DNA from 3 places in the Parashewanella spongiae genome. Region 2 is predicted to be linked to each of the others. Evidence: predicted binding sites of a transcription regulator. Region 2 holds the regulator's gene; each other region holds the start of a gene.
The links. The regulator sigma-54, encoded in region 2, starts transcription at its own class of promoters, with help from an activator protein. The targets are predictions, from matches to a motif close to GTTGGCACGNNNNTNGNNT.
Positions count from the first base shown of each region.

Region 1: the regulator sigma-54 is predicted to act here: its motif matches at 1,670-1,688, upstream of flhA (flagellar biosynthesis protein FlhA).
Region 3: the regulator sigma-54 is predicted to act here: its motif matches at 1,300-1,318, upstream of E2I05_RS06940 (YccF domain-containing protein).

Region 1 is NZ_CP037952.1:3,607,501-3,610,787, forward strand. Features, by position in the region: gene flhA (flagellar biosynthesis protein FlhA) at 1-1,624, opposite strand, end outside; gene E2I05_RS14225 (methyl-accepting chemotaxis protein) at 1,756-3,287, shown strand, end outside.
Region 2 is NZ_CP037952.1:5,045,461-5,048,747, forward strand. Features, by position in the region: gene lptA (lipopolysaccharide transport periplasmic protein LptA) at 1-262, shown strand, start outside; gene lptB (LPS export ABC transporter ATP-binding protein) at 259-990, shown strand; gene E2I05_RS19985 (RNA polymerase factor sigma-54) at 1,049-2,521, shown strand; gene hpf (ribosome hibernation-promoting factor, HPF/YfiA family) at 2,555-2,842, shown strand; gene ptsN (PTS IIA-like nitrogen regulatory protein PtsN) at 2,845-3,287, shown strand, end outside; gene rapZ (RNase adapter RapZ) at 3,285-3,287, shown strand, end outside.
Region 3 is NZ_CP037952.1:1,809,594-1,812,880, forward strand. Features, by position in the region: partial or broken gene E2I05_RS06935 (IS110 family transposase) at 1-497, shown strand, start outside; gene E2I05_RS06940 (YccF domain-containing protein) at 853-1,263, opposite strand; gene E2I05_RS06945 (1-aminocyclopropane-1-carboxylate deaminase/D-cysteine desulfhydrase) at 1,404-2,321, shown strand; gene E2I05_RS06950 (hypothetical protein) at 2,909-3,199, opposite strand; gene E2I05_RS22980 (DUF6268 family outer membrane beta-barrel protein) at 3,102-3,287, opposite strand, start outside.

The DNA of each region.
Region 1 (3,287 bases), 1.4 Mb from region 2:
CGACAGTACCCAGCCCCATCACTTCAGGAATAAAGCCATCGATCAATTTAGGCGACTGTTTCTGCAAAATATCAAGCAATTGCTGAACTTCTTCGTACCCTAATAATTTAGCAGCATTGTTATTCAGCAATTGGCTAATATGAGTAGCAACTACTGTGGCGGCATCAACAACGGTATAACCTAAGGTTTGTGCGTGCTCTTTTTGATCCGGTGTTATCCAAACGGCTTCAAGTCCAAAAGCCGGATCTTTTGTCTCAACACCATCTAATTTCCCATAAACTTGCCCGGGATTGATCGCAAGTTCACAGTCGTGCCTGATTTCTGATTCACCGACCACAACGCCCATCAATGAGATTTGATACATATTAGGTGCAAGATCTAAATTATCGCGGATATGCACTGACGGTACTAAGAAACCAAGCTCTTGTGACAGCTTTTTTCTGACGCCTTTGATGCGTGCTAGCAATTCACCACCTTGGCTTTTATCAACTAATGGAATTAAGCGATAACCGACTTCTAAACCGATAGTGTCTACATGACGAACATCATCCCAACTCAATTCTTTTTGCTCCTTATCAAGCTTGTCTACTGGTTCAGCTTTTGCCAAAGCAAGCGATTCCGCTTTTTTCTGCTTATTTCGGCGATAAATGTAATAAGCGGCTCCGCCAGTCATCGCAGCAAAACTCAAGAAAGCAATGTGAGGCATACCAGGAACAAGCCCCATTATAAGTAAAAGACCAGCAGCGATACCTAATGACTTATGATTGTCGAACATTTGACTCATCATCATGTTACCCATATCGCCAGATTCATTCTGACGGGTAACCATTAATGCTGCCGCTATGGATAAGAGTAAACCCGGTATTTGTGCAACCAGACCATCACCAATAATCAATAGCGTGTAGATTTCAACAGCTTCTGATAGTTCCAAGCCATGCTGAACCATACCAATTACAAAGCCACCTAAGATATTGATGACCAAAATCATAATTCCGGCAATCGCATCACCTTTTACAAATTTAGAAGCACCATCCATTGCACCATAAAAATCTGCCTCTCTTGTGACGTCTTCTCGGCGAGCTCGAGCTTGATCTTGATTGATTATCCCCGCATTCAAGTCCGCATCTATCGCCATTTGTTTTCCTGGCATAGCATCTAATGTAAAGCGAGCACTTACCTCAGCGATACGTCCTGCACCTTTCGTAACTACCGCAAAGTTGATAATAATGAGAATGATGAAAACAACGAGACCAACGGCGTAATTGCCACCAATAACTACAGAGCCAAACGCTTCAATCACTTTACCAGCTGCATCTCCTCCGTTATGACCTTCTAGCAACACGACCCTTGTAGAAGCAACATTTAAAGCCAAACGCAATAAGGTAGCAATCAGTAATACCGTAGGGAATGCAGCAAAATCTAAAGGACGTCCCGAGTAAATAGCAACAAGAAGTACAACAAGCGCAAGCGCGATATTAAATGAGAATAACGTATCTAGCAGAAGAGGAGGGATTGGTAATATAATCATTGCCATTGCTGCCATTACCAGCAATGGTGTCCCTATCCCCTTAAAATTTGAGACTTTGACTTGTTTAAATTGACCTAGCGTTGCTTTTACATCCATTACCGATAGCCCAAACTTTGACACCTAGAGAATTCTTTCTATTTGAAGCAATTTATAGGCCAACTGTAAAAATAATTAGAGTTTTAAGTAACCTCACAAAACTTGAAATAACCTATCAAGATTAAAGCCATATGGCCGATATTTTTTTGCCGTATTTCAATTTTGATGATGTTATGACAAATTCTCTTTCTATTCGTGCTCTCGTTTTAACAACACTTGCTACAATTTTTTTAGTTGTATTGTCCGTTACACTTTGGTTTGGTGCATCAAGTCAACAGGAGCACCTTGAAAGTTACGCTCAGCAGCATTCACACAGTCTTTCACAATCATATTTTGATTCACTGAACACTATGATGTTGACAGGTACCATTGCAAACAGAGGCTTACTTAGGGATAAAATGACGGCTGACAAGTCAGTCAAAGACATCCGGGTGATCCGCAGCGATGAATTGAATAAAGTCTTTGGACAAGGTTTAGCAAGTGAAAGTGTTCGAGATGAGCTCGATAAAAAAGCCTTGTCTGGACAAGAAATAAACATCATAAAAAGTACCCAAGAAGGCCGTGTTTTCACTCAAATAAAACCTGTGCGAGCAACATCGAACTATCAAGGTGTCAATTGCTTAGGCTGTCATCAAGTTTCTGAAAATACTATTTTAGGTGCCATTCGGGTAGATTATTCATTAGCTGAAGATGATAAGAAACTGCACAACAGTTTACTTAAAAGTGCAGCTATACAAATTAGCTTTTTCATTTTAGCTTTTGTCGCTACAGCATATATTTTAAATAAACTGGTCATTAGTCGATTACGTCAATTACGCCATACCATGAATAATATTGCCGACAACGCAGATCTGACGTTACAACTGGATGTAACGAGAAATGACGAAATCGGTACTCTCTCTAGTACATTCAACAGAATGATCTCACAAATCAACCTAACCCTTTGCACAGTGGTTGACAACGCAAAACAAGTCACCGAGTCTGCTAAAGAAATTGCTTCCATGTCTGAGACTACTAAACACGAAGTGCTGATCCAAAAATCCAGTACAGCACAAGTAGCAACAGCGATAACTGAAATGGCCGCTTCTGCAGAGCAAGTACGCTGTAATTCTAATACAACCGCTGAACAATCACAGATTACCAACTCAACCGTATCAAACGGTGAGCAACAGGCTAAAGCCGCAGTTTGTGCGATTGAACACCTGCAAATGGAAGTACAGCAAGGGGCAACTCGTATTCGTCAGTTAGATCATCGTACCGATGAAGTTGCAGCTGTGCTTAGCGTTATTTCCGGTATTGCTGAGCAAACAAATTTATTAGCTCTCAATGCTGCAATTGAGGCAGCACGCGCAGGAGAACAAGGTAGAGGCTTTGCCGTTGTCGCGGATGAAGTAAGAACACTCGCTTCAAGAACTCAGGATTCTACAAAAGACATTAGGGATACAATAGAGGGATTAAAGACTGAGGCATCTGATTGTGTGTCTATAATGGACAGAGCCTCTGAATTGGCTGAAAAACAAGTTGTTTCAATTCAATCCGTAGCTGGTGAACTTCAACACATTTCTAAGTCCATTAATGATATTTGTGAGCTGAACAGTCAAATGGAGGTAGCAGCTTCAGAGCAAAGCCTAGTGGCAGAGTCAGTTAATGCAAATGTCATTGA
Region 2 (3,287 bases):
GGGTACGGCGAGTGCAAAAAAAATTCGTTACGATAAAAAAACGGGTACGTTAGTGCTATCCGGAAATGCCATTTTAGATGTGGGTGGTAGCAAGTGGACCGCTGAAGTCATTCGTTATAACATTGAAAATCAACACGCTATTGCAGAAAGCTCTTCAGATGGTAACAGCCGAGTTAGAACGGTTATTCCTGCTGACAACTACCAAAAGCTGAATAAGCAAGAGAAAGACAAAAAAAAAGCTCAAACTGAGAAAAAACAATGACTCAGAAAACCTTAACAGCCAAACATCTCGCCAAAAGTTATAAAAATCGTCAAGTCGTTAAAGATGTCAGTTTAACGATTTCAACGGGTCAAATCGTTGGGTTACTCGGGCCCAATGGTGCAGGTAAAACCACCACTTTCTACATGGTTGTTGGTCTGGTAAAAAGCGATCTCGGTGAAATCCTGATCGATGATGACAATTTAACCCTTGACCCTATGCACCTACGCGCTCGCAAAGGCATAGGTTACTTACCGCAAGAGGCCAGTATTTTCAGAAAGTTGTCGGTATTTGATAACATCATGGCGGTATTGCAAACTCGTAAAGACTTAAGCGTCAACGAACGTTCAGAGCAACTTGAACACTTGCTCGAAGAATTCCACATTACTCACATTCGAGACAATCTAGGCATGTCATTGTCTGGTGGTGAACGCCGCCGTGTTGAAATTGCACGCGCTTTGGCGGCTAATCCTCAGTTCATTTTATTGGATGAACCATTTGCCGGTGTTGACCCTATTTCAGTGATTGATATCAAAAAAATTATCGAACAGTTGCGTGATCGCGGTTTGGGCGTATTAATCACTGATCACAATGTGCGGGAAACACTGGATGTTTGTGAACGTGCTTATATTGTCAGTCACGGTAACTTAATCGCCGAAGGCACGCCGGAAGAAATATTAGATAATCAGCAAGTCAGAGCAGTGTACTTAGGCGAACAATTCACGTTATAGTTAAGGCATGAAGCCAACGTTTTTTACGAAAAAATAACAATAAGGGAATAGCGGTAACATGAAAGCGTCACTCCAGCTCAAGTTGGGACAAAGTCTAACCATGACGCCTCAACTGCAACAAGCCATTCGCTTATTGCAGTTGTCGTCGTTAGAGTTGCAGCAAGAAATCCAACAAGCTCTTGAGTCAAACCCACTATTAGAACTCGATGAAGAACAATTTGGTGATACCGACACCAGTGAAAACCTTAATACAGATAGCCATGACACCAGCGAAGATTCTACTCCAGTAGAAACCGCTGCCGTTGACACCTCCGATGCCATGACTCAAGACTCAATGCCAGAAGAGCTGCCCGTCGACACCACGTGGGATGAAGTGTATACCGCTGCACCAAACTCAAGCTCTGGTGCTATGATTTCTGATGATGACACGCCATTTCATGGAGCAACCAGCCACGGTTTATTTGAACATTTAGAATGGCAAAAAAACCTCACACCTTTCACTGACATTGATGCTGCCATCGCCACTACCATTATCGAAGCCATTGACGAACGTGGTTACTTAACCCAAACCACCGAAGATATTCTTGAAGCAATGGGAGATCCAGAAGTAGAACTCGACGAGGTAGAAGCGGTATTAAAACGGGTTCAGCACTTCGATCCTATCGGTGTAGGCGCCAGAGACATCAGTGAATGTTTATCAATTCAGCTTTCTCATATTGATCCCGAAACACCATTACTAGAAGTCACAAAACAGTTAGCCCATGAATTTTTACCCTTGATTGCTACTCGTGACTTTCGAACTCTGATGAAAAAAACTAAGCTTAAAGAAGCTCAGCTAAAAGAGGCGATAGCACTTATTCAAACTTTAGACCCTAGACCGGGCTTATCCATTGGTCAAACGACGGATGATTATGTGATACCGGATGTATCAGTAACCAAAAAAAGTGGTCGCTGGCACGTAGAGCTTAACCCCAACAATATGCCAAAAGTAGGGGTTAACCAACAATATGCTGCGCTTGCTAAAACAAGTCGCGGCAATGCTGATGGACAGTTTTTACGTGGGCACCTGCAAGATGCAAAATGGTTTATAAAAAGTATAGAGAGTCGTAATGATACCTTATTAAAGGTATCCAATTGCATCGTTAAAAATCAGCAAGCTTTTCTTGAGCATGGCCCTGAAGCCATGAAAGCCATGATCCTCAATGACGTGGCAGAAGAAGTAGAAATGCATGAGTCGACGATATCTCGGGTAACGACACAAAAGTTCATGCATACCCCAAGAGGTGTTTTTGAGCTTAAGTACTTTTTCTCTAGCCATGTCGCGACCGACGATGGCGGTGAATGTTCATCAACGGCCATCAGGGCATTCATTAAAAAATTAGTTGCTGCTGAGAATCAAAAGAAGCCATTGAGCGATAATAAAATGGCGCAATTACTGGCAGAACAAGGAATTAATGTTGCAAGGCGCACAATAGCCAAATACCGAGAAGCAATGCTAATACCACCATCAAATCAGCGCAAGAGTTTGTAATGACTTAAAAAACACAAGCAGGAGGCAATGGATATGCAAATTAATATTACTGGGCAGGAACGTGAAGTCACTCAATCACTTAGAGAATACGTCAGCAATAAGTTTGCAAAACTTGAACGTCATAGTGAACAGATCAATAATGTGCGCGTTGTTTTAAACGTACAAAAAACCAATCAAACCGCTGAAGCAACCATTTTGCTCAGAGGAAAAGAAGTATATGCCAAATCACAACACGTTGAGATGTATGCGGCGATTGATACCTTACTTGATAAACTGGATAGACAAGTGATTAAACACAAACAAAAGCTGACTAACTATTGATGATGGAACTTAAAATCATCCTGAAACCAGAATGCACAACTTGTGCAACACCTGGTAGCAAAAAGAAAGTATTAGAGCTGATCAGCGATTTAATTGCCGCTCAGTACCCTGATTTATCAGGCCAAGAAATATTCGAAAGCCTATTGAGCCGAGAAAAAATGGGCAGTACAGGTATCGGTAATGGCATTGCAATACCACATGGTCGATTAGACAGTATTGATACTCCGATTGCCGCACTTATCAAATGTGAACAGCCAGTTCAATTTGAAGCCATTGATAAGCAACCCGTTGATATTTTGTTTGCTTTATTGGTGCCATCTGATCAATGCCAGCAGCATTTAACCACATTGTCAGCCGTTGCTGAAAAACTCAGTGACAAGCAAACCTTAAAACAGTTACGTCGTATCCACGATGAACAAGAACTCTACCAGGTGATAACGCAATG
Region 3 (3,287 bases), 2.2 Mb from region 2:
GCGGAAGCATCTCAACGAAACTCTATGCGTTTCGTCCCTATTAAAACGGTTGAGCAGCAAGGAATACAAGTACTGCACCGAATAAGAGAGCAACGGACTAAAATGAAAACAGCGCTAGGCAATCAAATCCAGGAATTGGACCAATTATTGCGACCATTTTATATGCCTCAATGGGAGATGGTAATCAGTTCAAAAATGGTCGACATTTCAGTGCTTGGCTTGGCATTGTGCCTAAACAGTACACATCGGACGACAACCCGAACTTAAAAGGGGTAAGTAAGCGTGGCAATGCGTATTTAAGAAAACAATTGATTAACGGTGCTCGCTCTGTCATCACTCGGGTAGAGACGAAAAACGACCGAGTGAGCCGCTGGTGTCAGGAACTAAAGCAAGGCTTGCCGTTCAACAAAGCCGTTGTTGCTTTAGCCAACAAAATGGCTCGTATGGCTTGGGCAATGCTTAACCACAACGAAGAATACAAGCTGAAAATAGCTTAACAGTAAGAAAGAGAATGAGTAGCAAAGCTACTAATTAAGGTTAATGTTCAACGGGTTGCTCCAGAATTTGCAGCACATTAATTGATGAAAAACGGTTCAGCACCGCTCTATTGAAACCTGATAGTACCTAAGACCGTTATAGGTCGTGATAATTGATAAGGTAATAGGAGCGGATAACCATCAAGGCTACAAGGTTAATCTTTTGATAAATAAGCCGAATATATGACAGTAATGAATCCTGTTTTTTAATAATTAATGCCATTGCAAATGGGAGAGTCCATATATGGTATTATTAAAAAATCGCGAGATAGTTTATAGCTACCTCGCGATATATAGCAATGATTACAACCATAAACTATTGAGGTTTGGCTACAACAGATTGTCCAATAGGAGCAAGGCTTAGCAACGCCAGTTTGAGGTGCTGTATTCCAAATGGAATACCTATAATAGTGACAAAACAGGCAACAGCGTGAGTAAGGTGACCAATCGCTAACCAAATTCCAAATAAAAGGAACCAAATTACGTTACCAATAGTTCCAAATAGGCCAGTGCCAAAGTCTTCTCGGCCATAAAGTGTTCGACGGTTTATTTGTTCATTTCCGAAAGGCCAAAAAGCCATCTCGCCGATTACGAAACATGATCTGCCAAATGGAATGCCTATGATACTAATAAAGCAAAGAAGCCCCGCTAACCACCAAGCTAAACCCATCACAAAACCACCTAGAATGAACCACGCAATGTTAAAAATCAATCTAAAAACAGCCAATAATAGCTCCAAAATTAGTTATTGTTGGTAAAGATAAAGCGATAATCATGCCAATATGATAACTCTATGATTTTACTGAAAACCAGCATTGATTTTGATAAGATAGCTCAATATGAAATCGTAAGAAATACTATTAAGTGATGAAATTAACTCATAGCCCAGTCGATGAAATGCAGTTCTCAGAAACGAAGATATTCGTTAAACGAGATGATTTATTACATCCAGAGTTTAGCGGGAATAAGGCAAGAAAATTTAAGTACTTTTTAGACAGTGATTTATCAGGCATAACCAAATTAATTGGTTATGGTTCTTGCCAAGCCAATTCACTCTATTCTTTATCATGTTTAGCGAAGCTTAAAGAAATTCAATTAGATTTTTATGTTGATAAAATTCCTGAATATTTAAAAGAAAACCCTGCTGGAAATTTTTCTGCTTCACTCAAAAATGGTGCAAACATTCTTGAGGTTGACTCGGAGAAAGTTAAACAAAAAGGAGGGAAATTAGAGTGGCTTGAATTTATCAATCATGGGTATGAAGACCAAATTCTCATACCTGAAGGTGGGCGTTGTGAATATGCCAAGCATGGTATTTATGAGTTAGCACAAGAAATAGTGGAATGGCGCAACAATAGCAATATTGGTGGGCTACACGTGTTTTTGCCATCAGGAACAGGTACTACAGCTTTATTTTTACAGCAGTATTTTGTTGATTTGGGCTGTGATATTCAAGTTTATACTTGCGCTGTGGTTGGTGGTGAATCGTATTTATTGCAGCAATTTGAACAACTAACCAATGACACACGGTATTTTCCGAAAATATTATCTGTTGGTAAAAAGTATCATTTTGGTAAACTGTATCTAAATTTTTATTCGATGTGGCAGAAAATCTGTGAAGCAGGCATCGAATTTGAGCTTATTTATGATCCTCTAGGGTTTATTACAATTGAGAAGCACATAGAAGAATTATCGAGTTGTACCTTAATGTATATTCATCAAGGTGGACTTAAAGGGAATGAAACAATGTTGCCTCGATATTGTCGAAAATTTGATCTCAGATAGTATTGTTGTGAATTAGCGTCTAGTAGCAAAAAAATGGTGATAAACAGAGATGTTTTTTCGAATGATTTCTAAGAAAGATAAAGGAGATTAGTTTCAGGTTTTGTAATTTTATTACAGGTTTTTCACTTTGACATTTTTATGAACTTTTCATAAAAATGGCATGAATGCTAGGTTACAGGCAGTTATCCACTAAAACTGTGGATAAGCTTGTGGATGACCGTTAAAAAAGGCCTTCAACCCCTTGATACCTCTGGATTGATGTTAAAATGAGTTCATATTGTTGCAATTATAAAATAACATATAAAACAGTATGATAGGTGAAATCTATTTTTATCTTGATCTGTACAGTATTGTTTCATAAATGTAACAAATTCAAACTATGTTCTTGTGCATTATTTAGCTTTATATTGGTATTAATTCATATGAATTGCTGTTATACCGTCACCTAGAAGAGTAATTCAGGATTTTAAAAGTTTTGCAAGGTGTATCACAAATCTTGTAAATTTTCAGTTTGATTTTTTGCAAAAAGTGTTGGTAGGCGCTTTATGTTTTTTCTAAATGAAGCTTATAGGATTCAAATATCGACGTTAAAAATGGTAACTAAGTTGAATAGCACCAGCAAAATGGTTTGCTCGATCAAATTTACCTAAGCTATCGCTAAATTCCAATTGACTATTTGTATAATAACCAAGATGCATTAGTGCAGTGAATACTGGTGTTGCTTTATATTTCAAACTAATAAAGCTTAACGTATCATTTAATTCAGCAGTTACTTTGTTCTCAGAAATTATAAACCTTTCTCTTTTTACTGTTGCCCCTATACCTAGCGAAGCTTTTTCGTTGAGTTTGTACTGCAACTCTATACCTGCGGGGGCCACTAAAATTGCTTTGGAAAGGGTTTCTTATTGACCACTTGTCGTTGAAGTTCCAATTCAGATAGATGAAAGGCAAGGTTCTTACTTTACT